2 regions of the Scopulibacillus cellulosilyticus genome follow, and region 1 is predicted to be linked to the other one. Evidence: riboswitches for the same ligand, from Rfam matches in the RefSeq annotation. Region 1 holds a riboswitch; the other holds the start of a gene.
What was found. Region 1 has a riboswitch for S-adenosylmethionine ahead of ACFQRG_RS20510 (methionine biosynthesis PLP-dependent protein). Riboswitches for the same ligand answer to the same signal wherever they lie in the genome.
Positions count from the first base shown of each region.

Region 2: another riboswitch for S-adenosylmethionine. It lies ahead of ACFQRG_RS15355 (homoserine dehydrogenase); the one in region 1 lies ahead of ACFQRG_RS20510 (methionine biosynthesis PLP-dependent protein).

Region 1 is NZ_JBHTCO010000044.1:18,177-34,607, forward strand. It holds gene ACFQRG_RS20450 (GNAT family N-acetyltransferase) at 1-75, opposite strand, end outside; gene ACFQRG_RS20455 (hypothetical protein) at 349-519, shown strand; gene ACFQRG_RS20460 (amidase) at 524-1,918, shown strand; gene ACFQRG_RS20465 (hypothetical protein) at 2,148-2,387, shown strand; gene ACFQRG_RS20470 (DUF421 domain-containing protein) at 2,598-3,329, opposite strand; gene ACFQRG_RS20475 (CDGSH iron-sulfur domain-containing protein) at 3,495-3,701, opposite strand; gene ACFQRG_RS20480 (zinc-dependent alcohol dehydrogenase) at 3,911-5,044, shown strand; gene ACFQRG_RS20485 (YqhV family protein) at 5,072-5,350, opposite strand; gene ACFQRG_RS20490 (hypothetical protein) at 5,740-5,985, shown strand; partial or broken gene ACFQRG_RS20495 (YjcZ family sporulation protein) at 6,118-6,195, opposite strand; gene ACFQRG_RS20500 (bifunctional homocysteine S-methyltransferase/methylenetetrahydrofolate reductase) at 6,470-8,317, opposite strand; gene metC (cystathionine beta-lyase) at 8,321-9,505, opposite strand; gene ACFQRG_RS20510 (methionine biosynthesis PLP-dependent protein) at 9,462-10,622, opposite strand; SAM riboswitch class I at 10,880-11,023, opposite strand; gene ACFQRG_RS20515 (S53 family peptidase) at 11,164-12,789, opposite strand; gene ACFQRG_RS20520 (serine hydrolase) at 12,949-13,761, opposite strand; gene ACFQRG_RS20525 (aminotransferase) at 14,153-15,325, opposite strand; gene ACFQRG_RS20530 (Lrp/AsnC family transcriptional regulator) at 15,331-15,825, opposite strand; gene ACFQRG_RS20535 (NAD(P)-binding protein) at 15,967-16,431, opposite strand, start outside.
Region 2 is NZ_JBHTCO010000020.1:28,722-45,152, forward strand. It holds gene ACFQRG_RS15295 (STAS domain-containing protein) at 55-918, shown strand; gene ACFQRG_RS15300 (universal stress protein) at 1,077-1,505, opposite strand; gene sufB (Fe-S cluster assembly protein SufB) at 1,710-3,107, opposite strand; gene sufU (Fe-S cluster assembly sulfur transfer protein SufU) at 3,190-3,633, opposite strand; gene ACFQRG_RS15315 (cysteine desulfurase) at 3,620-4,843, opposite strand; gene sufD (Fe-S cluster assembly protein SufD) at 4,843-6,153, opposite strand; gene sufC (Fe-S cluster assembly ATPase SufC) at 6,215-7,000, opposite strand; gene ACFQRG_RS15330 (YuzK family famiily protein) at 7,186-7,329, opposite strand; gene ACFQRG_RS15335 (carboxymuconolactone decarboxylase family protein) at 7,558-7,884, opposite strand; gene ACFQRG_RS15340 (MetQ/NlpA family ABC transporter substrate-binding protein) at 8,004-8,822, opposite strand; gene ACFQRG_RS15345 (methionine ABC transporter permease) at 8,834-9,502, opposite strand; gene ACFQRG_RS15350 (methionine ABC transporter ATP-binding protein) at 9,480-10,520, opposite strand; SAM riboswitch class I at 10,600-10,728, opposite strand; gene ACFQRG_RS15355 (homoserine dehydrogenase) at 10,780-11,781, opposite strand; SAM riboswitch class I at 11,854-11,966, opposite strand; gene ACFQRG_RS15360 (TlpA disulfide reductase family protein) at 12,219-12,638, shown strand; gene ACFQRG_RS15365 (SCP2 sterol-binding domain-containing protein) at 12,624-12,977, opposite strand; gene ACFQRG_RS15370 (anti-sigma factor domain-containing protein) at 13,019-14,332, opposite strand; gene sigI (RNA polymerase sigma-I factor) at 14,350-15,108, opposite strand; gene ACFQRG_RS15380 (thioredoxin family protein) at 15,467-15,766, opposite strand; gene gcvH (glycine cleavage system protein GcvH) at 15,925-16,308, opposite strand; gene ACFQRG_RS15390 (arsenate reductase family protein) at 16,394-16,431, opposite strand, start outside.

The DNA of each region.
Region 1 (16,431 bases):
AACTTGCTCCTCTAACTCCGACATTTTGTTTAACTCATCAAGGCTCGTTAATTCCTTAATTTTGATGGATGTCATTTGGCATCACATTCCTTTTCATAAGTAATAGAACCGTTAAAAACACCTTCTTTTTTAATTTAATACCACAACCATTATAATCCTTTTCATCATTATTCATCAAAATGGAAATAAGATCATGAATATTTTTGAACTAATATCTATATACATAAATGATGGTTATTTGATCGTCATTTGGATTTTAACCTTTTTATTGTTAGCATCTAAATCTAAACAAAAGTAAAGCCGCATAACTGCCTTTCGTCATCAGCAGAACAGTTTGGGGGAATGAAAATGGAAGCCAGTTATATAAAAGAGGCGTTAAAGCAAGTCGGCATTGATGTCCCCGAGAAAGATATCCCCTACATTCAAAAATTATTGAACAATGTATCACCCGCAGCACCACGCTTAAACCCGCATCTTTTAAAAAATGTTGATGGAATTAAACTTTATTCATGGAGGTAAAAGCGTGAAACCTATTTATTATCGCACTATAAGTGAACTCGCTCCCTTGATTAAAGCAAAACAACTGTCACCAGTCGAACTGACGAAAGCCGTACTTGAAAGAGCTTATCAACTTCAACCAACTTTGAACTGTTATATCACCTTTCTTCCTGAACAAGCACTTGAACGGGCAAGACGGGCTGAAACTGAAATTATATCCGGTAAATATAGAGGGCCTCTTCACGGGATTCCGTATGCTCCGAAAGATATATACTACACAAAGGGAATAAGAACGACATCCGGATCAGCTCTTTTGGAGAATTTCATCCCGGACTATAATGCGACAGTCATAAATCGGCTTGAAGACGCAGGCTGTATCTTAACCGGTAAATTAAACCTTAATGAATTCGCAGTCGGTGAAACTAATATAAATACGCATTTTGGTAATGTTCAGAATCCATGGAACACCGACTGCATGTCCGGAGGTTCCAGCGGCGGCAGCGGGGCAGCCGTGTCGGCGGGTCTTTCCTTCTTTTCCGTCGCGACTGACAGCGCCGGATCTATTCGGGTCCCCTCCGGTTTTTGTGGTGTATACGGTTTGAAACCCTCATACGGACTTGTTAGTCTGTATGGGATTCCCGTTTTGACTAAGTCGCTTGTCGGTGCCGGACCCATGGCTCGAAGCATCGAAGATATGGCAATTGTACTGCAAAGTATTGCCGGATATGATCCTAAGGATAATACTAGTGAAAAGGTGCCGCCGGAAAACTACTATTTTTATTTAGGTAAAAGCATTAAGGGTATTAAGATTGGACTGCCAAATTATTTTTTCAAAGATCTGGATCCAGGGGTAGAAAGCCATGTCATGTATGCCATTCGGGACCTGGAAAGATTAGGGGCCGTGATTAAAGAGGTATCAATGCCTGAACTATCAATGTCATTAGTTGCGGATGTTGTAACTGAAGGGCCTGAGGCAGCTGCTTACCATCACGAAAATCTGACTACCCAGAAAAAAACACTTTATCAGGATTATACCCGCATTACATTGGAAGCAGGGGAATTAACAACAGGCATGGAATATGAGAAAGCACAAAAGGCAAGACGTGTTATACGTCACGCGTTTTACCGAACGTTTAGGGATGTAGATGTGGTAGCGGCACCTACTGTACCGATAACGGCACCGCATTTCACCGCTGATCCGATAGACCAAAATCTTGAAGTGTGGATGAGATGCACGCCCTATACCTGTCCCGCTGATGTAACCGGGCTTCCTTCTCTGTCGATCCCAGTTGGTTTGTCAAATGGCCTGCCGGTTGGCATACAGATTATCGGAAGGCCTTTCGCAGAAGGGCAAATGTTACAAATCGGGCACGCATATCAAAAGATTTCTCCATTTAAGAACTTAGTTCCGATTGATTAAACCTAACCCGTCAAATATCTGTCGGATTACAGATAACAATTAATCATTCTAAGCCATCTCGCTCTTAAGTCATTAATTTGTTCCTTTCGATCAGCATTTAACTTTACAAAAAGTTAGCCTTCCTTTATTCCTTATGTTAATAATACCCAGTTGTTAACAGATTATCATTCTATTAAAATAATAAGCTTAGAAAGGCACTTTTTGTTTAAAAAATGGTTGGTGGCGAATAATGAAATTACTTGATTGGCAATTTACAAGGCGGCGCGGGATCAAGGCAATATTTGATGAATTCCCGAATTCGGTGGTTATTTTTCGATTGATAAACCACTTTTATTTCGTTTATACTATCGATTGGTCAAAGGATGACCGTATTGTAACAAAAGCGGATTTAGATAAGATGGGAATATTAATAAATAGGGAACTGGGAACGGAACAAGGCTATTTAAATAGAAAGTCCAATTCAAATTAAGGATAACAGGATGATTTGCAAAAAGTTAAAAACAAAAATTTGTTAAGTAAATTGTAATTTATGGGAATTCAGATAAACAAGATATATTTTTCTTGTTTATAAATAAAATGATTTTGTATGACCTTCCGCTGTTGATTAGTCCTTCAGAAGAATGTTTTTCACCTAGGGAAAAAGGACATGATCATGTCCTTTTTTCTTTTCAATCAAAAGCTAATTTTCTTTTCCAGGCTTATAATTATAGGACCCCTTATTTTGATTAGGACCATGATTTGTATCAATGTCCAGAGTCCCCTCTTGGTTATATGTAGCTAAGGTAATGTCTTTTATATCATCTTCCCCCAAATTGTGGATGTTTAACTGGGATAATAACCAGTTACGATCCAAATCCAAATACTTTAAATTATGATCAATAATCGTTCCATCAATAACAATAGGAATATTTATAAAGGTTGGTTTGGTTACTAAAGGGAAATCATTTGGTTGGACAGGTCTTACATTTGACTTAGGCAAGAAACTAATTCTGCCAACTGTCTCCATAGTTGCCATCTCAATATCGCTAGTTTGTGAATATCCCTGTATTCTTAGATTTTCTAATAACTCTTGAACGGTTAGTTTTTCTTTTTTAAGCCCCTTTTCATCAATCTCCCCGCCTCGAATCAAAACAGTTGGACTGGGACTTAATATCCCTTTTAAGCGATTGACAAGGCCTAACCTTGTAAAGATAAGATACAGGACAGCAATTGCAACCGAATAGTAAGAGGCAATGCCAAGCCTTTTTGTGACAATCGGCTCCGTGATAGCCGTACCTAAAATTAACACGGATAACAATTCAAAACCCGTCATTTCTGATACTGCTTTTTTTCCCATTAATCTTAAGAGAATATAACCTAAAACAAAGACGGCAATTGGTGTCCAAATATATCTAAATAAAAAATCTAACACATTTATCCCTCCTGATTACATTTTTCCCATTTGTTTTGTGTTTATTTGGAATGCCAGTATTTTAGGAGGTAATTTGTCATAGCGATCCTTCTTTAAAAATATAAGGAAACTTTTATTCATTTTATATTGCGAAACCCCCGCACTATGTACGAGGGTTCATTTCGATTACTTTTCATCAGCACGAGGAGCACTGTCGAAGCCAATCTCTCTGTGCGTGCCGTCGCAAAACGGCTTGTTAGAGGAACGCCCGCACCTGCAAAGAGAAACCGCCTTCTTTGTTTCAAATGCATTGCCTTCTGCATCTGTCAGTTCAAATGACCCGGTGACGACTAAAGGGCCATTGTCGTTTACTTTAATATTCGCTTCTGCCATAATAGCACCTCCTCAAGATATTTTATGCTTTATATAACTTAGATAAACAAAATAACGTTTACCTTAAAATCTAAAAATTGTCCTCTGCATCGAATTGGCTGCATTGCTGCCATTTTATAGGCCTAACGTATAAAAAATGTGTTATAATTTTCTCTTTTTAGCGAAACATAGTTAAAAAGACATTAGCATTTTTGGAGGGCTTGCTTATTATGAAAGCCGTAACTTATCAGGGACCGAATTCTGTTCAAGTTAACCAAGTTGAAGAACCAAAAATAGAAAAAAAAGATGAAGTTATTGTAAAAATCACTTCAACTGCTATTTGCGGATCAGATCTGCATCTTTACCAAGGAAATATGCCTTTGCCCAAAGGATATATTATTGGACATGAGCCAATGGGAATTGTTGAAGAAGTTGGTTCTGAAGTCACTAAGGTTAAAAAAGGTGATCGGGTCGTCATCCCTTTTACCGTTGCCTGCGGCCGGTGTTTTTATTGTGAGCATCATATGGAAAGTCAATGCGACAATGCCAATCCCCATTATGATTCGGGAGGCTACTTTGGCTATACAGAAAAATTTGGAAACTATCCTGGGGGACAAGCAGAATACCTTAAAGTACCATTTGGAAACTTTACACCGTTTGTCATCCCTAAATCATGCGAACTAGAAGATGAATCACTTCTCTTTTTATCTGATGTCTTACCCACCGCCTATTGGAGTGTAGAAAACGCTGGTGTCAAATCAGGGGATACGGTAGTTGTTCTGGGCTGCGGTCCAGTTGGATTAATGGCGCAAAAGTTTGCTTGGATGAAGGGTGCAAAACGTGTGATTGCCGTAGATTATTTGAACTACCGCATCAATCGCGCTAAGCAAATCAACAATGTTGAGGTATTTGATTTTACCCAATACGATGATATGGGAGAACATTTGAAGGAAATGACTCATGGCGGTGCTGATATTGTAATTGATTGTGTCGGTATGGATGGTAAGAAATCAACACTTGAATTTCTTGAACAAAAGTTAAAGCTGCAAGGCGGAACGATTGGTCCTATTCAAATTTCTACAAAGGCCGTTCGGAAATTCGGTACTGTCCAAATGACAGGCGTCTATGGCAGCAACTATAATGCGTTTCCATTAGGGGCATTTTGGGTTAGAAATATTACACTCAAAATGGGACAGGCACCGGTCATTCATTTTATGCCGGAACTTTATCAAAAAATTGTCGATGGCGAGTTTGACCCGAAGGCCATTATCACACACAAAATGCCTCTTGATGAAGCCAGTCATGGTTACAAAATTTTTAACAATCGTGAAGATGACTGTATAAAAGTTGTTTTGAAGCCTTAATACAAATTTCAAAAAATATAGGGCTGTCTATGTTTGCCCTTTAACCCTAAATAGAATGCACGTCACTCCTACCATGACCCAAATTATCCGCTGGTAAGAAATGCGGTCAGTCAAGCCTAAAAGGCCGACAGTAGTTGTGATGATAAGAATAGCCGGACCAACCAAAGCAAGGGCACTATTAATCATTAATCCTTTTTCAATTGAATTGAATTTAAGTATTAAAATGGCCGCGGTTATCTCTATTAATCCGGATAAAATCCTAAATGAAGCCATGATCACAACCGCATTTTCAATAAATGTCCGCATGCGTTAATCCTCCATATCACTTCTCTATTTTTTAAATTCGGACTCAAATTATAATTAAAAGGTTTCACTATATAGTCTATGCTTTTATGGCTAAAGTTTGTCCTTTTTATGCTCTCGATTCAAATACCGAAACTGGATTTTACGTTAATGAACCTAAAAAACCGGTGACCCCGGTTTTTTTTAAGTAACAAACTTATATATCTTGAAAAGTCCAATGGTCATTTATTCAAGCTGTTTCTTAAGGAGAAGCAGAGGATGACCAGTTAAGTGAAAAAAGTATAGTGAATAATGACCAATTTACATAAAATAAACGTTTTCATATGACAGCTATTTAGTTCGAAAAAGCGGCCTGGCCATATACTATTGGTAGTAAAAAGGCGGTGTATTGAATGACTGTTAATCTTAGTTTTGGAGCAATAAATGTTAATTCTCAAGCCCGTAATTCAACGGTTTCTATTGGGGAAAGCAACCAGCCGGGGTGGACCTATTATGGTAAAAGTGCTTATGGCATCGGTTTTTATATTGGATTAGTTAAATCACAATTTGTATTCGGCAATGTTAATGATATGGATGGTATTGATAATCCAATCAGCACAGCGATTAATGATCCGAGTGTGCAAAATGAAGGATTATAATTAATAATCCATTAAATAAGTAACTCTGTAAAATTTTCATTTTTAAAAGGTCACTTTTTCAGGTGACCTTTTAAAGAAAGCAAGGAAATTTTATACAATTCATCTCGGTTGCTTAAAGGGGTAACTTAATCTTCAGTAAATACAAGCCACCCCAACAATGATTAACAAAATGAATAAAACAACGATTAACGCAAAGCCTCCGCCATATCCGCATCCGCCGTATCCGTAGCCGCCATATCCTCCTGTAAATCCCATAAAATCAACTCCTAGAAAAAGATACAATATATCCTATGGAACTTTGGGCAACTTTGACATGAAAATCTTGATTTAAAAAGTCTGATTGCCAAACCTTAAGGGGACTTCTTAGCAGACGTAAAATAATCTGCCGCTGTACAAAGTGTTTACTTTGTACAGCGGCAGATTTAAATAAAAAGAGGAATTTTTAAGATCTGGAAAACTAATGACTGATGTTTCATGACAACAGTTAATTTTTTGATAAAACATGCAAATGGGCCGTTTTCTTATTGATGTATTCAACAAGTTCGACGCTTATATCATATCTCATAAATGGTGTAATGAGATAAACCCCATTGAAATATTGAACAGCTGTATCAATTAAACCTTTTGCAATGGCAATACCTTCTCTGACAGCATTTTCACGGTCATTTCCCCATTGCGCCATTTTCTCGCGTACTGATACCGGCAATTGAATACCTGGAACTTCATGATGAAGAAACTCGGCATTCCTGGTACTGACTAAAGGCATGATCCCGATATAAATTGGCGTGTCGAGATGTTTTGTTGCTTCATAGATATCTTCGATTTGCTGTTCAGAATAAATTGGCTGGGTCATAAAATAATCGGCGCCCGCTTTAATTTTTCGTTCAAGACGGCGAACAGCCTTAGATAAATTGTGAACATTAGGGTTAAAAGCAGCTCCCACGGAAAAAGACGTTTTTTCTCCTAATGGCTGTCCTGAATAAGATATCCCTTGATTAAATTGCTTACAAAGTTCGATTAAGCCAAACGAAGAACAATCGTATACCGATGTAGCGCCTGGAAAATCACCAATTTTAGTAGGGTCACCGGTAATCGCCAGAACCTGATCAATCCCTAATGTGTGAAGTCCCATCAAATGCGATTGCAGTCCGACAAGATTACGGTCGCGGCAAGTAATATGGACAAGCGGGCGTATATTCAATTCGTTTTTAATATTAACGGCTGCCGCAAGATTAGAAATTCTTGGTGTCGCCAACGAATTATCCGCCATTGTTAACGCGTCAATACCTGCTTCCTTTAGGGCTTTGGCCCCTTCCATAAACTTTCCGAAATTCAATTTTTTCGGCGTATCTAACTCAACAATCACCGATGTACGTTGTCGAACGATTTCATTAAGACCTGGTTCGCGCTTTTTAATATCGGATTCTCTGACATCTATTTCCTCTGTCTCTGATTTTATGACTTTTTCATTGACAGGTGAATAGTTTGACAGAGCACTGGTGATCGCCTTTATATGTTCAGGCGTTGTTCCGCAGCAGCCGCCAATTAATCGTACGCCCTGTTCAGCAAGTGCCTCAGCATTCTTAGCAAAATAATCCGGCTCTGTCCGGTACATCAGATGGCCATCATGATATTCCAAAAGGCCGCCGTTAGGATAAGCCGAGAGATATGATTTTTTTGGTATTGGAACACTCTCGAAGGATTTAACCATATAATGGGGACCAAGCCGGCAGTTTAAACCGACAATATCAGCCCCGTTATCTTCAAGCTTTTCAAAGGCATCGGAAAGCAGCAATCCGTTTTGTAATACCCCCGGTTCATGGACTGATAATTGCGCAATGATTGGCAATTCAGTCTCTTTTCGGGCGATATCAAGTACTTCTGTCAATTCCTCAAAGTCATAGTAAGTTTCCAGTAAAATACCATCAACACCGGCTTCCAGTAAAACAGAAAGCTGTTCCAGAAAGCTCATTTTTATTTCATTTAAGACCGCCCTATCTTTCTCAACACCGCGAATCGCACCGATCGTCCCTAATATATATGAATGATTTTCCGCTGCAGTACGTGCAATCCGGACAGCTTCTTTATTTATGGCTTTCACATTTGCTTCGAGGCCGTAGCGGGCCAGTTTCAAAGCATTGGCCGCGTAAGTATTTGTTTGAATAACCCGGGCGCCCGCTTCGATATAAGCCTTATGTACATTTAGTACTTGTTCCGGCTCAGAGAGATTTAATTCTTCAAAGCAACGGTCGATGCCGTTAGCATACAGCATCGTCCCCATTGCACCGTCCGCTATTAAAATACCGGTCTTTAATTCTTCCAAAAAGCCCATGTCTTAGCCTCCTATTTCTATTTCACTTGATCTCCCTGCCGCATGAAGCGCCGCCTCAAAATCTTTTATAATATCATCCGGATTTTCTAACCCGACAGATAAACGAAGAAGACCGTCTGTAATTCCTCTTTTTTCCCGTTCTTCCTTTGGCATTGCCGCGTGCGACATTTTTGCCGGATAAGATAAAATTGATTCAACCGCACCAAGGCTTACGGAAAAGACAGTAATCTCGGCATGTTGAGTAAAGCTGCGAACCGCCTGTTCATCTGTCAATGAAAATGATAGAACAGCGCCGGGTCCATGACTTTGCGCTCTGTGAACAGCCCAGCCCGGATGATTATTTAAGCCGGGATAGTAGACTTCTTTAACAGCTGGATGGTTAGATAAAAATTCAGCAATTTGCTGTGCTGAACGGGAAGATTGCGCCATCCGGACGTAAAGTGTCTTTAAACCTCTTAAGACAAGCCACGAATCATCCGGACCAAGGACAGCGCCGATCGTATTTTGTAAAAAGTAGATTTGTTCAGCTAATTCTTTATTCCCGGCTACGGCGAGACCGGCAATACAATCACTATGTCCGGAAATAAATTTTGTCGCACTGTACAAAACGACATCTGCCCCAAGTTCCAATGGCTTTTGTAAAATCGGCGTCATAAAAGTATTATCAACAAAGGTTAAACAATCATTTTCTTTAGCCAGTTTGGCAATTCCCTGAATGTCGGCAATTTTCATCAGCGGATTTGACGGCGTTTCTATATAGATAACCTTTGTATTGTCCTGAATGTTCGCTGCTACATTCTCTAATTGCGTCATGTCAACAAACGTATGATCAACGCCGAAACGCGGAAGCACCTTAGTGACAAACCGGTATGTTCCCCCATAAACATCTTCAGAAATTAATAGATGGTCACCTTTAGACAGGATCATTAGCGCTGTTGATATGGCTGCCATCCCTGAAGCGAAGGCAAAACCCTTATAGCCCCCGTCAAGTTCAGCAATCACCTGTTCAAGAGAATCCCTTGTTGGATTTCCCGAACGACTGTAATCATATTTTCCATAATTATCAAAATCAAATTGATGATATGTTGATGTGCGGTTGAGCGGAACGCTTACCGCCCCTGTTATAGGATCCACCTTTTGTGTATTATGCAAGAGTTTCGTTTGTAGTTGAAACGGCTGTTTTTCCATTTTCCGCTGCCTCCTCTTCTGCATGTTTAAATGCTTGATCCAGGTCGCTAATTAAGTCATCAGTATGTTCAATCCCTACAGAAAAGCGAAGCAGACGATTGCATACGCCTTGTTTAATGCGAATCTCTTCAGGAACATCTGCATGGGTTTGTGTAGCCGGATAGGTGATAAAACTTTCCAATCCTCCTAAACTTTCTGCAAAAGCGATTAACCGTAAATTTTTCAAGAAAGGATTAACCCAATCTTCTTTTAAAATCCGAAAACTTAACATGCCGCCCCGGCCGGGATATAAGACATCAGTAACAGCTTGATGATTCTGTAAATATTCAGCTAACTTACGGGCATTTTCATCATGCTGTTTCATTCTAAGGCTGAGTGTCTTCATACCTCTCATAACAAGATATGAATCAAAAGGGGACAACACGCCGCCTGCCGCATTTTGGTAGTTTCCAATTTTCTCAGACAGCTCCTCGCCTTTGGTTACGATTAACCCTGCCAACACATCATTATGTCCGCCGAGATATTTTGTCGCGCTGTGTATAACAAGATCGGCGCCTTCCTCAATTGGCCGCTGCAAAAGCGGAGTATAAAAGGTATTATCGACAATGAGAATTAACTCATGTTTTCTGGCGATTTTTGCAAGTAAAGAAATATCCGTTTCCTGCATAAGCGGATTGGTTGGTGTTTCAACAAAAATAGCCTTTGTCCGATCATTAATAAGTTTTTCTACTTCATCCGGACATTGAAGGTCATTATAGTGAAACTTCATCCCCCATTTTCTGGCACAATCTTCAAATAAACGGTATGTTCCGCCGTAAAGATCCGCAGAAACGATGGCTTCATCCCCGCTTTCAAACAAAGATATAATCGCTTGTATGGCAGCCATGCCTGAACTAAACGCAAATCCCCGGTCGCCGCCTTCAAGTTTGGCAATTGCTGATTCTAATTCATCCCTGGTCGGATTTTTGGTTCTCGTGTAGTCATATCCTGTAGACTCTCCGATACCCTTATGTCTATAAGCCGTTGAAAAATAGACAGGCGGACTAATTGCCCCGGTTCTCTGACAGCTATAATTACCAATTTGAGCTAATACAGTTTCAATTTTTTCCTTTGTCAATGAAATCCCCTCCACATTATCCAATAGTGTGTGTTCAAAAAGGAGGACAAAAAGAGCCGACACTGGCTAAAAACGTCACGTCCATGTGACAACGCCAGTACTAGCACGTCCTGTGCGTCGGAAGTTCAAGGAAGCGCCGGCGCAGGAGCACTTTACCTTACAGTCTCGACAGCTATTTTTCCCGGACTTTTTGAACATCCTCTAAAAATAAAAAAAGGCAGACCATCAAGAAGTGGCCTGCCGTCCGCTCAAACGACATCTTATCTACCAAAGCATATCGATGCTTTGCAGGAATTGGCACCTTGCCCAACACTCAGCATTAACCTAAGTCAATCTTTCCTGAGTGCCGGGCAGGTTGCCGGGCGTCAAAGGGCCAGTCCCTCAGCCACTCTTGATAAGAGTTTTGAAAATAATATTTAAAAGTGAAGTTTCTGAAAGTATAAATAAAAAGTTACCACCAAATATAATTCATGTCAATACTTATTCAAAAAATTTATTGGCTTTTTTGAACTTTAAGTATCAATTGGCAAGTTTTCTTTACTTATTTTGATAAATTATGTGCAGAATCGGTTAAAGCTTTCAGCAATTTAGCACCGTCGGGACTTCCGAGACCTGTGCAGGCATCCCATCCTTGACTCGCTTTATATGAACCATGTTCATCTGTGCTGTCATTGTTTCCGCTTGTAATGTCATGAAAAGCCCCGTCCTCAGAAGACAGTTGATAGAGGGCCGGATTTATAAAGCCAACCGGCTTTCCAAGTTTTTGGTTAATGTTAGCAATCAATCCCGCCCAAAGCGGTGCAACAGCGCTTGTTCCGCCAACCACAAATTGTTTTCCATCGGCGAGAATTTTGTAGCCTGTCGCCGGGTCCGCATCACCGGCTACATCTGGAACCCCTCTTCCTTTTTTGCCGCCTGGATTAATAGAGGTGGGTACATGAGCGTTATCTTGCCACTTCGGCAGTTCAAAGACGTCGCTTACCCCGCCTCCGGTAGCACCGTTGTTACCTTCATTCCATACTACTTCTTGCGAAATTGCTCCGTTGTTACCTTCAAGCTTCGTTCCGCCGCATGCCAAAACATTTGGGCTTGAAGCCGGAAAATCAACATGTGCCTTTCCATCGTTTACCCCATCAGAGGCACCATTATCTCCTGATGCGCAGCAAACTGTCACACCAAGAGCTGCAGCATCGTGAAAAGCTTGATTCATGGCTTTTATTGACTGATTCGTCCAATTACTTTCAGCTGCTCCCCAGCTGATAGAAAGGACCGATGGTTTATTCTTTTTATCGTGAATAGCTGTCGTGATTGCTTTTAAGAAACCAGCATCAGTATTTGGTGCAAAATATACTGCCACTTTAACCCCGGAGGCAACTGCAGCGGCTATCTCAATATCCAGAACAACTTCTCCATCAGGACCATTTGGATCACCTGTCGGCTTGTTTTTTCCCCCGTCAACATTTACATCGATCAATTGCGGTTCCGATACTCCAAGATCTTTAAAATAGGTTTTGATATCTTCTTGCCGATAACCGCCGCCCAGCTCAATAATCCCGATACATTGGCTGCTGCAGTCTATATCAGAAGGATAGTTATACATTTTTGCCACTTCTGTCGGTTTATAGGAAACGCCGGATGAACGGGAATCTAATACCGCATTATCCTCCTTTAGGAGGCGAAAGTGGGGTTTTGCCTGCGGCCGGTTATCTAATCCAAAAACCCCTTGGACAACATCATTAAGATTCTCAGGAATGTAAACATGTCCTGTATGACCGCGGTAATTAAAGTCCGGATGTTCATAGTTTGCCAGCTCAACATTAAAAGCTTGGTTAAAAGAAGAGGCTTTTCCTGATAAAACCACAATTCCCGATGAAGTATTTATTTCGTCTACTTTAAGATCATATTCATCGGCAAATTCTTCTATTTTCTTAACATCTTCAGGATCTGCACCATAAGCGTCAGCAAATTCATCATGTGATAGGTGCTGTCGTTTGGAAAACGGACGCTCAGCCATTTCATTGACCATTTTCTCTAATTTCGATTTTGTGCTTCCGCGGCGCAAATATATCGTTACTGACATCTGCTCATTAGGATCCAGCGTATCAATTTTACGTGCATTTTTTGGCAGAATGCGTTCACTGCCTTCAATACGAATATAATTCCCCATTTCTCATTCATCTCCTTTAAAGGATATATTGATAGAATGTTGATATATACCTTTACCCGAAAAATTCGAAATATTAACTCGTATTTTAGTCTTATATATCAGGAACTATTATTTAATGTTGTTATCCACAGTTTTGGGGTCAGACCCCGAAAATTGAAGTTATCCACAATCAGAGCCTATGTTCAAATAGATTCCTTTTCCAATCTTCGCCAATGTATCTAAGGCAATAGCGGAATTAACGCCTTGAGATAATGCTGTGATTGTTACTGTCCGATCACCTGCATAAAGAATACCGACATCGTGTTGGCGGTCACCGGACCAGCCTGTTTTGTTCGCTAATTCCCACTTTGGCATGCCGCCAATCATCTCCGGATCAGGGTCCGGTAAATAAGCCGGCAAACCATTGCGTATTTGCTGTTTTTTCATAATATTGATCATTTGCTGGCAAGAATGTCGGGAAACTATTTTCCCGGTTGCCAATGCGTTTAATAATACAGATATATCAGAGGCTGTTATAACATTTCTCTTATTTGTATCCGCCGGGTAAATGATCAATTTACGCTGAAATGAACTTTCTTCCATACCTATGTCCCTTAATGTCTGTTGTATATGCTTAATACCGGCAAGATCAATAAGCATGTTTGTCGCCGTGTTATCACTTTGAACGATCATAAGAGTCAACAAATCGAATACCGGCAGCCTGATACCTGGCGTTAAATGCTGTAAGATGCCTGATCCGCCAACAAGATTTTCACGTTTTAAAACAATCTCCTCGCTTAAACTGATTTGCTGCTTCTCTACTGCCGAAAAAACAGCTGCCATAATAGGAATCTTAATGACGCTTTCTGCCGGGAATTGGACGTGCTCATTTATTCCCCATCGTAAGTTTCGATCTAAATCCTCAATAACAATCCCCCAAGTGCCTCCTGCTTTCTCAATCATTGTCAATATATCCTCTTTGAGTTTTTCCATATCTGCTAACCTCCAATATGGCTGTTAGTCGTCATAATCTTGAAGCATAATCTTATAGCCTTTTCTTAATTCATTCTCTGCCAAAATATAAGATACCTTTAGACATGTAACCTTAAAAAATTACTTATTAATTTCGAATGTCGCTCTTAAAACTCCTAATTTCGCTCTTAATTTCTGAATAACGCTCATAATCTTAATTTCGCTCTTAATTCCTGAACGTCGCTCATAATCTCTCAATTTCGCTCTTAATCCCTGAATATCTCTCTTAAATCTTGAGAAAACAAGCGAACCGCCATATTGACAAACAATCTTTAAAAGCTGACATTAAATAATTTACTGAATATACAAACCAAAAGGCATCATTCAGACTGAATGATGCCTCTTTTTATACCTATAAACTTTTCATAAAACGTCCCATTCTTGTTACAGCTTCCTGGAGTTGTTCAATGGATGTTGCATAAGAACAGCGGACATGCCCCTCACCGCTGTCACCAAACACATTTCCTGGGACAACTGCCACACCTTCGGCAAGTAATAATTTTTCTGCAAATTCTTCTGATGTTAAGCCGGTGCTCTTAATCGAAGGAAATGCGTAAAAGGCTCCGCCGGGCAGGTAGCAATCGAGTCCGATTTCATTTAAGGAGTCAACGATAAAATGGCGGCGTTGACGGTAACTTTGCACCATGTGGCTGACATTTTCCCTGCCGTTTTGAAGCGCTTCAAGCGCCCCGTATTGCGCCATAGTTGGTGCACACATAATCGTGTATTGATGAATTTTCAGCATCCCTTTAATAATCTCTTTCGGCCCGGCAACATAGCCTAACCGCCAGCCTGTCATAGCGAAAGCTTTTGAAAATCCGGAAATTAATATGGTTCGCTCTTTCATTTCAGAAATAGACGTTAAGCTGATTGGCTTTTGATCAAAAGTAAGCTCAGCGTAAATTTCATCAGATAAAAGGATCAGATCATGCTTTTCAATAATTTCAGCAATAGATGCCAACTCCTGCTTTGTTAATGCCGTTCCAGTCGGGTTATTCGGATTACAGAAGATGACAGCCTTCGTTTTTGGCGTAATCGCTCTTTCTAATTGTTCAGGCTGTAATTTAAAATTGTCTTCACTCTTCGTATGAACCGAGACAGGTACACCGCCGGCAAGTTCAACCGAAGGGGCATATGAAACAAAGCAAGGTTCAACAACAATAACCTCGTCTCCAGGGTTTACAATCGCACGCAAAGCTATATCGATCGCTTGGCTTGCACCAACAGTAACAATAACCTCTTCTTCAGGGTTATAGCTGACACCAAAATTATTCTCTAAATAACCTGAAATTTCTTCGCGTAAAGCTGGTAATCCCGCGTTTGCTGTATATGCGGTATAACCTTTCTCTAAAGAATGAAAACTTGCTTCAATGACATGCCACGGGGTGACAAAATCCGGTTCACCAACACCGAGCGAAATCACATTATCCATTTGAGATGCCAAATCAAAGAAGCGGCGAATGCCTGAAGGCTTCATTTTTTTGACTGTATCTGATAAATAATCCTGCTTCGTCTTTAATTCCATTAGAGTCACGGTGACACCACTATCCTTTTATCTTCTTGTTCCCCGTCAATAACAACACCATCATGTTTATATTTTTTCAAAATAAAATGAGTGGTCGTTGAAACGACAGAGTCTAACGCTGACAGTTTTTCAGAAACAAATTCGGCAACCTCTGCCATTGTCTTTTCTTCAATCGAAACAGACAAATCATAAGTGCCGGACATTAAATAAACTGCCTTAACTTCAGGAAATTTGTAAATTCGCTCGGCAATTTTACTGAACCCGACACCGCGCGCAGGGGTTACTTTAACATCGATCATCGCGGTCACCCCATGGTTATCTGAAACTTTATGCCAATCAATCAGCGTTGAATATCCAAGAATCACCTTATCCTTTTCAAGCTTATTAATAATATTTTTAGCCTCTTCAACTGTAAGCTGAGTCATTTTTGCTATTGTATCAATATCTAAACGGCTGTTTTTCTCCAGTATTTGCAGAATTTCTAATTCTTTTGTTTCCATAGGGTTCACCCACCTGTTTACAATTAGTCAATCAACATTATAGCAAACTATTCGACGGACAGAAGGATTTTTTGTAAATCAAAAAAACCTTTCAATCTAAGTGAAAGGTTTTCCAACTAATATTGCTTTATCTCTACTAAGCTAATAATCTTCAATAAATGCTTCAAATGAAGCTAATATTTCATCTTGTATTTGTGGGTTTTGATAGACAGGATCCAGTAATTTATTTAAAATTGTTTTTTTATCTTCGATGGGTAAAGAGCTTTCCTGAATCTTTTTGCGGCATGTAAAGAGAAACTCAAGATAATCGTCATAAGATTCATCAAATCTATCAGAAAGATTGTCTCTGATTTTTTTCGCTAAACTGGGACTTGCCCCATTTGTAGAAACACTAATTGTCAGCTTTCCTCTTTTTAAAACAGCCGGGACTTCAAAATTCCCTAATTCAGGCTGGCTCACGACATTAACGAGCTGCCGGCTGCCCGCACTGTCAGCAATTTGCCGGTTCACGTCCTTATCATTTGTAGCAGCAATGACAATAAACGCATCAATAATGTCCTCCGGCTCAAAATTCTTTCGGTACCAGGTAACTTGACGGTTTTCAAT
Region 2 (16,431 bases), on a different contig from region 1:
AATAGTTATTATGTTATTATTCACATGATTTATTAAAAGGGGGGGCCAATGTTCATGATTGAAGATTTAAATTTAAATTCTAAATCTATTGAATCAGAACTGGGTAAAAAAATTATGGATAATGCCTCAATGATTGCTGAACAGGCTTATAAACTATATCAATTAAATTTTCCAGAAATAAAAGGCGATAAACAAAGTATTGTAAAAAATTACACTAATTTTATCCAAATAATTGGTGAAGGATTTCTCCAAAATTTGGATAATACTGCGGAAAAAATCATTAATCTAAGTAAACAATTTGGAAATGATATGGTTCAAAAAGGACAACTTTTGAATTTTGTTATCCAAAGTATTTCTGTATTAAGGATAACAATATGGGAATATATTGAAAAGGAAATAGAACATATATCCAATATAACAATCAAAGATATGTCTAAAATGACATTGAACATAGGAACACTGCTTGATAATATTACCTTCGGATTTAGTTCTTCATATGTGGAAAGTCACGAGGAAATGTCCGAAAGATTTTTTGATTCTCTTCAAGAATTGTCCGTGCCTGTTGTTCCAATATTTGAAGGTGTTGCTATTTTGCCTTTAATAGGGGAACTGGATACAAGAAGAGCAAAAATATTATCTGAAGAAGCTTTAAAACGAACCAAAGAATTAAACCTACATTCATTAATACTTGACCTTTCGGGAGTTAGTTATGTGGATACCATGGTTGCCAATCATATATTTCAATTAGTAGAGGCCTTAAATATATTAGGTATTAAAACGATAGTTACAGGAATAAGCCCAGCAATAGCTATGACAACAGTGGGTTTAAACATAAATTTAGATAAACTAACAATACGGTCGAACTTACAACAAGCTTTAGAAGTCTTAGGTTATGGACGTGTCAGAGCGCAAAATTAAAATTAACAATTTAAATTTTTTTAACAAAAAATAGGTACTATTTCAATAAAGCAGACCCTTATTTATTGAGATAGTACCAGGTTGTTTTTTACAGCATTAATAACTGGAAAAACCCCCGTATTTTCATTTTAACTGTTTTATAAGAAATAAATAATAAACTATTTAACAATTAACACAGGACATTTTGTATCGTCCAAAACCTTTTTACTGACACTGCCAAGAAAGAGTTCTTTAATTGCACCCTTTCCCCGATTCCCCATAACAATAAGATCATAATTATTTTTGTCAGTATATTCACAAATTGCATTCCTTGGAGAGCCCTCTAAAAGAACTGCATCGATTTTTATGCCTTTGTTATTAATTTTTCCAATGGCATTTTCTAACAGTTTCCTGCCTTCTTTTTTAACAGCTTCATCAACATTTGCAGTAATACCAGACACCCCGACATTTGGAAAATTTTCTATGGATACGACGTGTAATAGTGTTATATGACATTCTTCTTCACGCTTTTTACATATAGAAATTGCCATCTGTATTGCACGGTCAACTGCTTCAGATCCATCAATAGGTATTAACAATTTATTCAATTTGTTCATCCCCCCTCCCATAAACTGGTATTAATTATGAGTAAAGCTCATAAAATTGAGTTTTTTTATTTATGTATATTTTATTTTATAAGTGGGTTTAAAGATTATTACTATAATGAAAATTAATAATATAAAAAAGGCATTTTACCCAAAAATTAAAAGGCTGGGAACAATTCCCCAGCCTTAAAATTGAAATTACAAATATTAACCAATGCTGCCTTCCATTTCGAATTTTATCAAACGATTCATCTCAACGGCATATTCCATTGGCAGTTCTTTTGTAAATGGTTCAATGAATCCCATGACGATCATTTCAGTCGCTTCTTGCTCTGAAACGCCGCGGCTCATGAGATAGAAGAGCTGTTCTTCAGATACTTTGGATACTTTTGCTTCGTGTTCCAATGAAATATTTTCATTAAGAATTTCATTGTATGGAATTGTATCTGAAGTGGATTCATTATCCATGATCAGCGTGTCACACTCAACGTTTGAGCGGGAGTTTGAAGCTTTGCGTCCAAAGTGAACAATACCCCGGTAAGTGACATTACCGCCGTTTTTGGAAATAGACTTCGATACAATTGTCGAAGACGTATTTGGCGCCAAGTGCATCATTTTTGCACCGGCATCTTGGTTTTGTCCTTTGCCTGCGATGGCAATGGACAACGTGTTGCCTCTTGCGCCTTCGCCTTTAAGCAATACGGCAGGATATTTCATTGTTAATTTTGAACCAATGTTGCCGTCGATCCATTCCATCGTTGCATTTTCGTAAGCAACAGCACGCTTTGTTACAAGGTTATAAACGTTATTTGCCCAGTTCTGAATGGTTGTATAACGGCAATAAGCATCTTTCTTAATAATGATCTCTACAACAGCACTGTGCAGTGAATTTGTTGTATAAACCGGTGCAGTACAGCCTTCTACATAGTGAACAGATGCACCCTCATCAACGATGATTAATGTCCGTTCAAATTGTCCCATATTTTCTGAGTTAATACGGAAATAAGCTTGCAACGGCGTTTCGCATTTCACGCCTTTAGGAACATAGATAAATGATCCGCCAGACCATACAGCTGTATTAAGCGCTGCGAACTTGTTATCTGAATAAGGAATTACAGTTCCGAAATATTCCTTGAACAGATCTTCATTTTCTTTTAGAGCAGAATCAGTATCTTTAAAGACAATGCCCATATCTTCAAGATCTTTTTTCATGTTGTGATAAACAACTTCGGATTCATATTGGGCAGAAACACCGGCAAGATATTTTTGCTCAGCTTCAGGAATACCGAGCTTATCAAAAGTACGTTTGATCTCTTCAGGCACTTCATCCCATGAACGTCCGGATTTCTCAGACGGTTTCACATAATAAGTGATGTCATCAAAATTAAGGTCGTTCAAATTACCGCCCCATTGAGGCATTGGTCTGCTGTAAAAATGTTCAAGTGCCTTCAATCGGATGTCAAGCATCCATTGCGGTTCATTTTTCTGTCTGGATATATCTTCAACAACTTCTTTGGTCAAGCCGCGTTCCGTACGGTAAACCGAGACGTCTTTATCTCTAAAGCCATATTTATAATCGCCAATTTCAGGCATTTTCTTGGCCATTGAAAACCCTCCTTAATATAATGGCGCTGTCTGCTTTACATTAGGTTCATTGTAACACAATCAGTTAAGCAATACATGATTGTTAGTGCTTTTGTTCATTTAAGGCTTTCTCCATTGCTTTCCACGCCAACGTCGCACATTTGATTCTTGCCGGAAATTTACATACGCCCTGCAGTGCCTCAACATCGCCTAGTTCTAAGTCTTCTTCATCATAATCCTTTCCTTGAACCATGTCGGAAAAGATTTCAGACATATGGAGTGCATCTTTGACCGGTAAGCCTTTAATAGCATCTGTCATCATTGATGCGGAAGATTGGCTAATTGAGCAGCCTTCTCCAGTAAATTTAGCGTCTGTAATTTTCTCATCTTCTACTTGAAGCTGAAGTTGAATACGGTCACCGCAAGTCGGATTATTCATATTTACAACGAGCTTATTTTCTTGATCCATTTCGCCGCGATTCCTCGGATTCTTATAATGATCCATAATCACTTGGCGGTATAACTGATCTAAATTATTCAAAGACATGACCGAAATACTCCTTTGTTTTCTTTAATCCGGCGGCAAGTGCGTCAATGTCTTCTTTCGTATTATAGAGATAGAAACTTGCTCTGGCTGTAGCGTTAACGCCCAGCCATTTCATGAGAGGCTGTGCGCAATGATGGCCGGCGCGAATTGCAATACCTTCAGTATCAAGCACTGTTGCCACATCATGAGGATGGACGCTGTCGATATTGAAAGTAACCAGACCGGCACGCTCTTTTGGTCCGTAAATTTCTAACCCTTCTATTTCAGATAATACATTTAAAGCATAATTAGCAAGTTCTTCTTCGTGCGCATGGATTTCATCAAGACCTACTTCATTTAAAAAGTCAATCGCGGCACCTAAACCGATCGCACCGGCTATGACTGGTGTACCAGCTTCAAATTTCCAAGGGAGTTCCTTCCATGATGCATCATAATAATCAACATAGTCGATCATCTCGCCGCCGGTTTCAACTGGTTCCATCTCTTCAAGCAGTGCCTTTTTCCCGTATAAAACGCCAATACCGGTAGGGCCAAGCATTTTATGGCCTGAAAGAGCAAAGAAATCAGCGTCAAGCTCTTGAACATTAACTGCTAAGTGAGGTGTACTTTGCGCACCATCAACGACCATGACAGCCTGGTGTTGGTGAGCGATATCAGCAACCTCTTTTATAGGATTAATCGTACCAAGCACATTTGATACATGTGCCATAGCAACAATTTTTGTGTTATCAGTAATAGCCTCTTTGACATCATCCAAATTAAAGGTGCCATCAGGCTGCATCGGAATATATTTTAATGTTGCCCCTGTAGCTTTGGCTACTTGCTGCCAAGGAATTAAATTGGCATGATGTTCCGCTGCATTAATAACAATTTCATCACCTTCACTTAAATTAGCGCGTCCATAGCTGTAAGCGACAAAGTTAAGTGAAGTGGTTGTGCCGCGCGTAAAAATAATTTCCTCCGTACTTGCTGCACCGATAAAACGCCGTACCTTTTCACGTGCTGCTTCATAGCCGTCTGTTGCTTTTGTTCCTAATGTGTGCACGCCTCGGTGAACATTGGAATTATACTCACGGTAATATTTACTTATTGCTTCAATCACAGGCAGCGGCTTCTGTGATGTTGCGGCACTGTCTAAATAAACGAGGGGGTGTCCGTTGACTTCTTGATCGAGAATTGGAAAAAGCTTACGAACTTCCTTAATGTTCATCATTGAACTTTCCTTTCGATAACCTCAGTTAATTGAGCTCTGACCCCTTCGATTGGCAGTTCATTAACTACTGGCGCTAAGAAGCCATGAATGACCAGTCGTTGCGCTTCTTTCTTTGTAATCCCCCTGCTCATAAGATAATAAAGCTGTACAGGGTCAACACGGCCGACTGATGCTGCGTGACCGGCGACAACATCGTCCTCTTCAATCAAAAGAATCGGGTTAGCATCGCCGCGCGCTTGGTCACTGAGCATAAGAACGCGTTGCGTTTGTTCGCCGTCGGACTTAGAAGCGCCATGTTCAATTTTTGTTTTCCCGTTAAAAATAGAGTTAGCGGAATCTTTTTGAACACCGTGAATGAGCATCATGCTTTCTGAATGCTTGCCGAAATGTCTGATGTAGTTAACAAAGTTTTGCTTTTGATCTCCGCGTCCGACACTAACCGCTTTAATATCAGCAACTGACGCTTCGCCAACAAGATCGGTCAGATTTTCAGAAATCGTATTGCCGTCATTCATTTGGCCAAGAGCCCATTCTAATGTGCCGTTGTTTCCAACATGACCGCGGCGGTTGAAATAGCTTGTCATGTCTTTTGAAAAGTTATCAACTGAACCAAATTGAACCTTAGCATTATCTCCTGCGAAAACCTCGGTAACGACATTGGCAACAGGCGCTCCGCTCTCTTCAGTTGACAAATAGTTTTCAACATAAGTGACTGAGCTGCCTTGTTCAGCTACAACAATGACATGGTTGATAAAGCCTGCATTCGGATCTTCCTGCCAATAGATTGTTTGTATTGGCACACTGACCTCTACATTTTTTGGAACGTAAAGGAATGTTCCGCTGTTAACCAACGCCGCATGAAGGGCAGTTAAACGGTTTTCATCAGCTTTTACTGCATCTGTGAAATAATATTTTTTGATCAAATCGCCGTGTTCTTTAAGAGCTGTTTCAAGATCAGTGAATATGACACCTTTGTCCTGCAGCTCTTTTGATAAAGCGCGATAAGCAGGCGTTCCATTATGTTGAATAAGTACGTTTCCTGATTGTTCACCTTGTCCGACCAATTGTTTAATATTTACAGGTAAGTCTTCTAACGAAGATATAGATCTTGCTGATGGTTTATGTTCAAATTCAGTAAAATTCCAGCCAATAATTCTCGTTTTTTCAGGTTTTGGCATTGGAAGCCCTTCAGCCAATTGAAGTCCTTTTAAACGAAACTCAGTAAACCAATCCGGTTCATGACGATCTTGGGAAAACTTTTTGATATATTCCGAGTCGTATTGAACCCCTGTTATTTCCGTTGACATATTATTCCTCCTACCTCATCAAGATCACACTTGAATGCTCTAATGTTGAATGCCTGATGGCTTAAACTTCTTGTTCTTCTGCTTCGTCCTCAATGCCAAGCTCTGCTTTCAGACCGTCATAACCTTCATCCTCAAGGCGTTGTGCAAGTTCAGGTCCGCCTGATTTTACAATACGGCCTTGCATCATAACATGGACTTTGTCCGGTGTAATATATTGCAATAAGCGTTGGTAGTGAGTAATAATTAAGCATCCAAATTCAGGGGAACGCATTTCATTGACGCCTTTTGCAACAACTTTAAGCGCATCAATATCAAGCCCTGAATCGATCTCGTCAAGGATAGCGATCTTTGGTTCAAGCATCATTAATTGAAGAATTTCGTTGCGTTTTTTCTCGCCGCCGCTGAACCCTTCATTTAAATAACGCTGTGCGAATTCCTGGTCAATATCAAGCAAATCCATTTTTTTATCAAGTTGTTTGATAAATTTCATGAGCGGAATTTCATTTCCTTCACCGCGGCGTGCATTAATCGCTGTTCTTAAGAAATCGGCATTCGTAACACCGCTGATTTCACTTGGATATTGCATCGCTAAGTAAAGGCCGGCGCGAGCCCTTTCGTCAACTTCCATTTCTAAAACATCTTTACCGTCAAGCATTACGGAACCTTCTGTAATCTCATATTTAGGATGCCCCATTAATGCTGAAGCAAGCGTAGATTTACCGGTGCCGTTAGGGCCCATAATCGCGTGAATTTCCCCGCCGTTAATTTCTAAATTAAACCCTTTAACTATTTCTTTATCTTCTATAGAAACATGAAGATTGTCGATTTTAAGGTTTGGTACAGACATGGTCATACCTCCAGTTATTTATCATAAATTGTCTTTTTCTACATTAATAAGTAGAGTTTTATTCTCAATCTATTCTCATTACAATCTTATATCAAATCCAATTACATTTCAAATAATGTTTATGTAGAAAATTTCCCCTTATAAGGGGAAAAACCAGTCATAAGGACTGGTTTTCCTAATAATTTTTATGACTGACTTAATTTATGGTCTTGCTCAGCGGCAATAATATTACATTTACGGTAATCTTTTTCTCGTGATTTTTCAACTTCAAGTCTTTTTTCTAAGCTTCTCTCATATTCAGCGTATCCAATACCATGAGATTGGTGCATCGCTTTTTCCATTTCACTGGTGTGTAAAAGCCTGATTTGACTTTGGGTGTTAATAATAAACCATCCCTTTCAAAATGTTTTACAAAGGTTAGGTTAACATAAATAAGATTAACTACCAAAGTGGAATTTGCTACATTTCAGACAATAGTTGATATTGTCACCTTATCTATGGCTTTCACCAACTGGAAGGGCAGAATAGCTGGATATTCCTCTGTATTTCAATGTTGTCTAGTGCTTCATTTGTTTCAGTTCATCCAAAGTATCCTGAACTAAAGTCACAGACTGGCTGATTGCAGCCCCGCCGCCAAAAGCTGCTGTTACGCCAATCGTTTCAAGAATTTCTTTTTCAGTACACCCTTGATCCATACAGCCTTTCGTATGATAAACAATGCAGTACTCATCTTGTGAGTAGATACTTATGCCAAGGGCAATTAATTGTTTTTGCTTTTGGTCAAGTTCTCCTTCTTTAAAACAGGCTGCGGTAAATTCATTATATTTATCAGCAATATGGGGCATCTTCTGCTCAAATTCATGAAGCCCCGTCTTATAATCCATAAGAATTTGTTCAGTGACATTCGCAGAAACGTGTTCTTTTTCCACATTAATACCTCTCTTCTATGGAAGTTCAGTTTTAGTATGTCAAGAACACAATTGATTCATTCGATACTTTAATGTTATTTAACAGGAACTACCGCGCCTTTATACTTCTTATTAATAAAATCTTGAATTTCTTTTGAATGTAAAACTTTTACCAGCTTTTTAACAGCAGGATTATTTTGATCTTTAGCTCTGACAACGACCGCATTAGCGTATGGAGATTTATCATTTTCCATAGCGATGGCATCTTTTTTCGGATTGAGGCCAGCATCTAATGCGTAGTTTGTATTAATGAGCAAAGCGTCCCCTTCACCGTTTTTATAAATTTTCGGAAGCATAGCTGCATCATATTTTGCTTCTATTTTTAAATGTTTTGGGTTAGAAGTGATGTCATCAATTCTTGAGTTAATATTGCCGCCATTTTTCAATTTGATGAGCCCCGCTTTTTGAAGCAGCAACAGCATCCTCGGTTCATCAGAAACGGAATTACTCATAATAATTGTAGCGCCTTTTGGCAGCTGTTTTAAGCTTTTATATTTTTTTGAGTAAATACCAATCGGTTCAACATGAATGTTTCCTACATCCTTAAAGTCATAATGGTTTTTCTTTTCTTGTACTTTTAAATATGGAACGGTTTGGAAATAGTTGGCGTCAATATCTCCAGATGCTAATGCTTTATTTGGCGTTACATAATCTTGGAACTTAACAATCTTAAGATTAACACCTTGTTTTGCCAATATTGGCTTTGCTTTCTCAAGAATTTCGGCATGAGGGACAGGTGTAGCACCTACTGTCAACGTTGTAGTTTTACCGCCTTTTCCATCTTTACTAGCGCCGCATGCAGCTAAAAGAAATACTAAACTTAGGCTAATGACTAGTGCGAATATCTTCTTCATTTTTTCTTCCCCTATCTTTTATCTAATTTTTTTGTAATAAAATCCCCTATAAATTGTAAAATAAAGACAATAATAAGAATAAAAATTGTTGAGAGTATAGTGACATCATTATTTCCGCGCTCGTAACCTTCGTTATAAGCGAGCGTCCCTAAGCCGCCTGCACCTATGACTCCAGCCATTGCTGTAAAACCAACAAGAGCAATTGCTGTGACTGTTATTCCTGAAGATAATGCAGGCAATGATTCGGGTAATAACACTTTCCAGATAATTTGCCATTTGCTTGCTCCCATAGCTTGTGCGGCTTCAATGACACCTTTATCGATTTCCCGGAGTCCTATCTCAACTAAACGTGCGTAAAATGGCGCAGAACCAACAATAAGAGCTGGAAGTGCTGCCGTTGAACCTAACATGGTGCCGACTAATAATGTCGTTATCGGGATCAACAATATAATAAGGATAATAAACGGAATGGAACGGAAAATATTGACTATTGTTGAAACACACTTATATATGATTTTATTTTCAAACATATTGCCTTTTGCTGTTACAAATAATAACAATCCTAAAATAATTCCTAAAATGACTGTAGCTACAACTGAAATGACAGTCATATAGAGCGTTTGTAATATGGCTTGCCAAATCTCGTTCCAATCAGCGTTAGGAAATAAGCTGTGCAGCATCTTGTATCACCTCAACTCCAACTCCTTGGTTTTCAATAAAATCTATTGCTCTTTTTACTTCGTGCGTTGCGCCATCAATAAGAAGGGTTAAAGTTCCAAACGCCCCGTTTTGTGTTTGTGAAATATTACCTTCTAAAATATTTATTTCAACAAGCTGCTGCTGAAATAGCTCGTTAACAACCGGCCGATTGGCTGAATCCCCTTTAAAGGATAATTTAACAATGGTACCCGATGGATGAGCTTGTTTTACAAAATCAACAGCTTCCTCTGCTTCATCATTTTGTGTCACTTGTTTAACAAATTCTTTTGTGATCGCCATTTTGGGTTGTTGGAAGACATCTAAAACATTACCTTCCTCGACAATCTGCCCTTTATCAAGAACCGCTACTTTGTGACAAATCTTTTTAACCACGTGCATTTCATGAGTAATCATAACAATCGTTAATCCCAGCTTTTTATTAATATCAACGAGTAAATCCAGTATCGCATTTGTCGTTTTCGGGTCCAGTGCAGACGTTGCTTCATCACAAAGCAATACTTTAGGATTATTGGCCAAGGCTCTTGCAATGCCGACACGCTGTTTCTGTCCGCCGCTTAATTGTGACGGATAGGCGTTTTCACGCCCTTCTAAGCCGACAATCTTAATTAACTCTTGTACTCTCTTTTTTCTTTCGGCTTTTTTGACACCAGCTACTTCAAGCGGAAATGAGATGTTGCCTTTTACAGTTCTCGACCATAGCAGATTAAAATGTTGAAAGATCATACCGATGTCTTTTCTTGCCTCACGCAATTTATTTTTTGATAAGCTGGACATTTCTTTGCCGTCAACAATGAGACTGCCTGCAGTAGGTGTTTCCAGCATATTGATTAATCGGATTAGAGTGCTTTTACCAGCGCCGCTATAGCCAATAATGCCAAAAATCTCGCCTTGTTTTATGTCTAAATCAATGCCGCTAAGCGCTTCGACGGCACCTTTTTTTGAATGATAAGATTTCTTAATGTTATTGAGTTTAATCATGTTGTCACCCCTTACCCTACTAAAATAAAAAATCTCTCTACCTGGACAGATAGAGAGATAAGTATTCGTACGCTTCTCCCTCTTATCTGTCAAGCCGCTGCTTGCAGGAATTGGCACCTTACCCGTCATTCAATTAGCTATAGCTAATTGAGAGCCGGGTGGTTGCCGGGCTTCATCGGGCCAGTCCCTCCACCTCTCTTGATAAGAGATTTTTAAAGTTTTTAAGATATTAGTATATTAGCACTAGGGTAAAGCTCTGTCAATACCCTCCTAAAGGCACAGGATCATTATTCTTTATACTTTTATTATTTTTGAAAAGCGCAACGAAATCTTCAATAATAGCACTTGCAGTCGGCAATGCTCCCGCCCCCGGACCGCTTAAAACTAAATCTTCGGCCAAATCAGTTTTAACCCTTACAGCGTTATTAACACCCTCAATGGCGTAAAGGGGATGATCCGGCTTGATTCTTAACGGTTCAACGCTGGCTTCGATTTGTCCATTAGATGATCGTGATAAGGCAGCAATTAATTTGACTTTTTCTTTGCTCTCTTCAGCGGCAAGAATATCTTCCTGTGTCACTTGATCGATTCCCTTTCGGACAACATCATTCCAATCAGGCTGCTCATTGTAAATAAGGTCGCTGATGATCATTGTTTTATAGAAAGCGTCCCAGCCTAAAACATCATTAGAAGGATCAGCTTCCGCATAACCCAGCCGCTGGGCCTCCGCAAGCGATTGTTCGAATGACTGAATCTTCTCCCGCATCGTCGTTAAAATAAAATTAGACGTCCCATTCAAAATGGCTTCCACTCTTTGTATACGGTTTACCTTAAGATAGTCTTTAATCATATGCAGAATTGGGATACTTCCCGCAACTGACGCTTCGAAAGCAAGTTGTGTTTGATGATCATCGGCTATTTTCTTTAATTCCTTACCCTTTTTAGCCAATAGCTCCTTGTTCGCTGTAATGACAGGCAGCTTACTTTCCAGAGATTTCCTTAGATAATTATAGGCAGGCTCACAACCGCCAATTGCCTCTATAACGACATCAACAGGGTGTTTTAATACCTCGTTAAAATCTGTTGTCACTTCAACGCCGCCATTTATTTTTCTATTTTTACAGGAATCTTTAATTAAAATGACAGGTATCCTGACAGCTTCACCAATAGCTTTATACAGTTCCTCTTGATGACTAATAACTGTTTCGTAAACACCTTGACCAACCGTTCCTAATCCAAGTAAAGCAACATTAATTGTCATTTCACCACTCCTAAGTATATTTAGTTTTTCAAGTATTAAAAAAACCCCTCCGATAAGAGGGGTTTATCACCGCTCTTATCTTTTAGGAGTATTTAAACTCCTGCAGGAATTAGCACCTTTCCAAGCAATTGCTTGGAGGTTGCCGGGCTTCATCGGGCCTTTCCCTCCGCCTCTCTGGATAAGAGAAAACTTTATTCAAATTTAAAATTATCAGTTAAATAGGACTTGGCTGGTGCCAAGCTTTAAGCACAGTCAACTGCATAGCCGCACTTTACTTTCAACCTTTAGTTGATTTAAACATTCAGAAAGTATAATAAATATTAACAATATAGTATCACCCAGTTAACTTAGTGTCAACTGGACTTATGTAATTGGTAAAGCTATACTTTCCATAGAAAGAATTTTTAAGATTTAACTATGGAAAGGGGCTTAAAAAATTGAAAGCACCAAATTTTGAATTAACCGATTTACAGACACAAGAAAAAGTTAAACTTTCCGATTTCGAAGGCAAACCTGTTATGATTACATTTTGGGTATCATGGTGTCCTGATTGTCAGAAAGATCTGCCTAAAAAAGTCGAATTTTATCAATCATTGAATAAAGATGAATTAGCTTTCTTAACCGTTAATGTTACGGGAAGGGAAGGTACGGAAAAAGACGGTCCCCAATTTGCCCGTGAACATGAACTCCCTTTTCCGATACTTCTTGATGAGGGAACAAAGACTTATGATGCCTATAATTGTTCCAGTGTACCTACAACCGTTATCATGGATCAGCAGCATCAAATCATACATACCTTTGGTGACAAATCATCATTTTACGACATTATAGAAGCATTAAGTTCAGTAATGAAGTGAACGCGAAGCATCTCCTGTCAACAAAAAAAGTGATTCTAAGACAAGTAAGTGGCGCTCTAATCCATCAATTCTTAAGCGCCCTTCTTTTTCCAAAACCATTAATCTCTCAGAACCGTTAATAAGGGCAACTATTTGATTTTCCTCGCCTGAAACATAGACATCAATATTATCAGGGTGCTCATCCAATAATTCGCATTCCCCATTGCAAAACGATATCCAAACCGTCTCTTTTTTATCGTCCAATTGCAAAATAAAACTTCTATTTTTATATAATGGCTGTAATACAGGCTTTTGCAAAAGTGTTTGGACGAAGTTTTCGGATGTTTCTTTTAACATCATCTTTCACCTCTTAACCAAGATCGGAGCATGAACGCTCTCTTTTAATGTTCATTTTTATGGTCCTGTTTCGGGCCATGCTTTTCTTGATATTTGTGCTCTCCTTTAGGATCGTGATGCGAGCCTTTACTTGGTTTTTCCTGAGGATGGTGAGATATACGGCCGCAAGGATTAGCCTTAGACTGATAAGGCCATTGTTTTTTTGGTTTTGCTATAGGTCGATGAGAATCATTTTCTTTATTAGGCTTAGCCTCTGACCTGTACGAATTTCTTGCAACCTTTTCCTTTGGCTTACTCTTCACGGCAGATGACGATCGATGAACGGGCCGGGAACCCTCAGATTGTTTTTTTGGCTGATGATAAGTCTTTGTTGAAGACTCAGGATTCGTTTTTTTATTTCCGCTGTCATTATTCGATATACCTTGCTTTCCGCCAGGATGATCTACTGGTTTATCTTTAGATGTATGAGGATTTTTAGAGTCATTTATATGATGGTTTACATCATCAGAAGACGAATCAGACGCTGTCTTACCTGTCGATTGATGACTTTTATCGGTAACAGGCTCGGTTTGAACTGAATTATTTATATTATTGCTGTTTGAATCCGTTTTCGGTTGTTCATACTGTTTCATTTCTTTTACCGATAATTGCTTCGCTTTATCAATTGTTAAATCCTTTTTATATTTTGATGCATCCAAGTATACAAGATATTTCCCGGTAGATAATCCTCTTTTCTTTGCCTTATCATGCATTTTAACTGTCGTTGGAAGCACTTCACAATGACCTAAGCTTTTTTGAAAAGCTTTCTGATTAGAAAATCCTTCAACAGCTTGATCCATTTGTTTGCTGAAACCTGCCCGTTTATGTTTACTAATATGATTAGTAAGCGCTGTTGTGATTAACACTTCCGGGTGATCTTTAAAATAGCCGCTGTCCGCAAGCTTCCCGGCAACTTTTAACGCAAACGTTTCAAGAGGCATTTTGATATATTGATTTGGATCTTCTAAAATAGCTTTTGCATCAGCGTTCATCGGTTTAACAGAAAGTACATGCAACTTTCTATTAACGCTCACTTCAATACTAGGGTTAATATCAAAACTTACATAAGCAGCCACAGCTTTATTTTTTATCATTCCGTTGATAAGAATAAAAATACATATCAGAGAAAAGCAAGCTGCCAGAGTAGGAATCCAAATTTTCATATAAAAGGGAAGCGGATGTGAAAGATCATTTTCAAGAATAGATTCCCCAACAGACACATCTGCCGCCCTTTTCAATTTAATTGATTCAAAAGCGCCGTCTTTTGTTAATAAAACCCCGCGGCGCCCTTCTCTAGACATCAGTATCCCTCGACTCACCTGCTCCCTCCTTCCTGCTACAGGGTTTCCGGCTCAATATACGACTGCAATGCACTGAACCCGCCAATATAAATAAGTGCAACAGCTATTATATACTTTCGGTTCCTTTCAATCGTTTTACGACTGCACGACACAAATTGTAGAAGATCTTTAATTGGTAATTGTTTTTTAACCTTTAAATGCTGGGCCATTTCGGGATGGTCAGCCAGAGTTTTGGCTACCCGCTTCGCATTCTCACGTGCGTCTACGTGCTTTGGACAATTCTTACTTAATACATTAAAAGTAATATCATAGTCTAATAGTAATTGTTTAAATACTTCAATTTGTTCGAGCCGTTCCTCAACTTGGCATTGCGCTTCATAAAAATCTATCGCTGCCCGTTGCTGAATATAACTTTCTTCCTGCTGGCCTTCTTCGTCTATTTCCGTTTGATTTAAATAAATCGTTTTAGTTTGCCTTGCTTCCTTCCTAATATAGTCAATGATCCGTCGTCTGATAACCATATCCGCAAAGGTCAAAAACTTGCTGCCTTGTCCGCGCTGATACTGATCCATGGCTTCATTAAATCCGATTAATCCAATACTGTATTCATCCATTGTATGATCGATAAATCTATTACAAACTTTGGAAACAACTTTTTTTATAAAAGGTTGATATGAATCTATTATGACGTTTCTAAGCTTTTCATCACCTTGTTGAATTTTATGGATCCTATCCTCAAGGGTGAAAGCATTAGTTGATTCTGTTGTTATGGGTTGTAATTTTTTAGCTTTCACGATCTCACCTCTCACTTTAATCATGTCACTTTTTTTATCTTTATAGGCGGTCATTTTCTGTTAATATTCTACGTACTCTTTAATAAATTTAAATTAAATATATAACTTAACCAATTTTAGTATAGATAAAAAAGCTTAGTTTCATAGAAAATGTGTAAAAATCTTTAAAAGTTTTTCCTTAAAGATTTTAAAGAAAAAAACAAAGCCTCTTAAAAAAGGCCTCGTAATCTTTTATAACATTCTTTAGCCGCTTATAAATATACAATTTATTAACAATGGGAAGACTTTCATTTAACAATTGTAATCTTTAACCCATTATTCTCCATTTAAGTGAGAGGCATTAACTCTAACCCCAATATTAACCTTTTAAATGTTGATAAAGCGTTGTAACTGACTCAAATGCGTAAAGTTTTGAACTTTCTGTACCATTCCTTATGAAAACCAAACAAGGAACACTTTTTATTTTTAACTGAGCAACAGTTTCAGGCCATTCGGATACCCTGCATTTATATACTGAATAATCTGGATTTGCCGCGCGTATCGCAATATCCAGCATTTGTTCAGCTAACTGGCACGTACCGCAAAATGGACTGACAAAGAAAAGTGCAGTATCCTGTTCATTTTGTATTAAATAATCAGATTCAGATATTTCCTTCATCTAACCACCAAAATCCTCAAAATTGAGATCATGCAAAAACTATCGTTTCGGTAAGAAGCGATAGTACTAATAGAGCCTGCTAAAGCTTGTCTAGCAGGCATGGACTAGAATGTTCAAATTCAGGAGAAATCCTTGTCCCTCTTTATTGAACAAATCTTTTATTCTTCACTCGTCATTTTTTCGTAAGCGTCTGCATCCATTAATTTTTCAATTTCAGATTCATCGCTTGGCTCTACAACAATCATCCATGCTTTTTCGTATGGAGATTCATTGACAAACTCAGGAGAGTCATCCAAATCTTCGTTAACTTCTACAACTTTACCGCTGACAGGAGCATATAATTCAGAAACTGTTTTAACAGATTCTACACTTCCAAAAGGCTCGTCCGCTTCAACTTCGTCACCGGCTTCAGGTAATTCAACAAATACAATATCTCCAAGCTCATCTTGAGCAAAATCTGTAATGCCGATGCGAACCTTACCGTCTTCAACTTTTACCCATTCATGTTCTTCTGAATATTTCAATTCCTTAGGTACGTTCATTAATAATCCCTCCAAAGTAATAACAATTATAATTTAACATACTTATCTTATTAAAAAATAAGTTTGTCATCAAGCCATTTATTACCTAACCCCATACTTCATTAAATGTTTCTTCCTTAAATC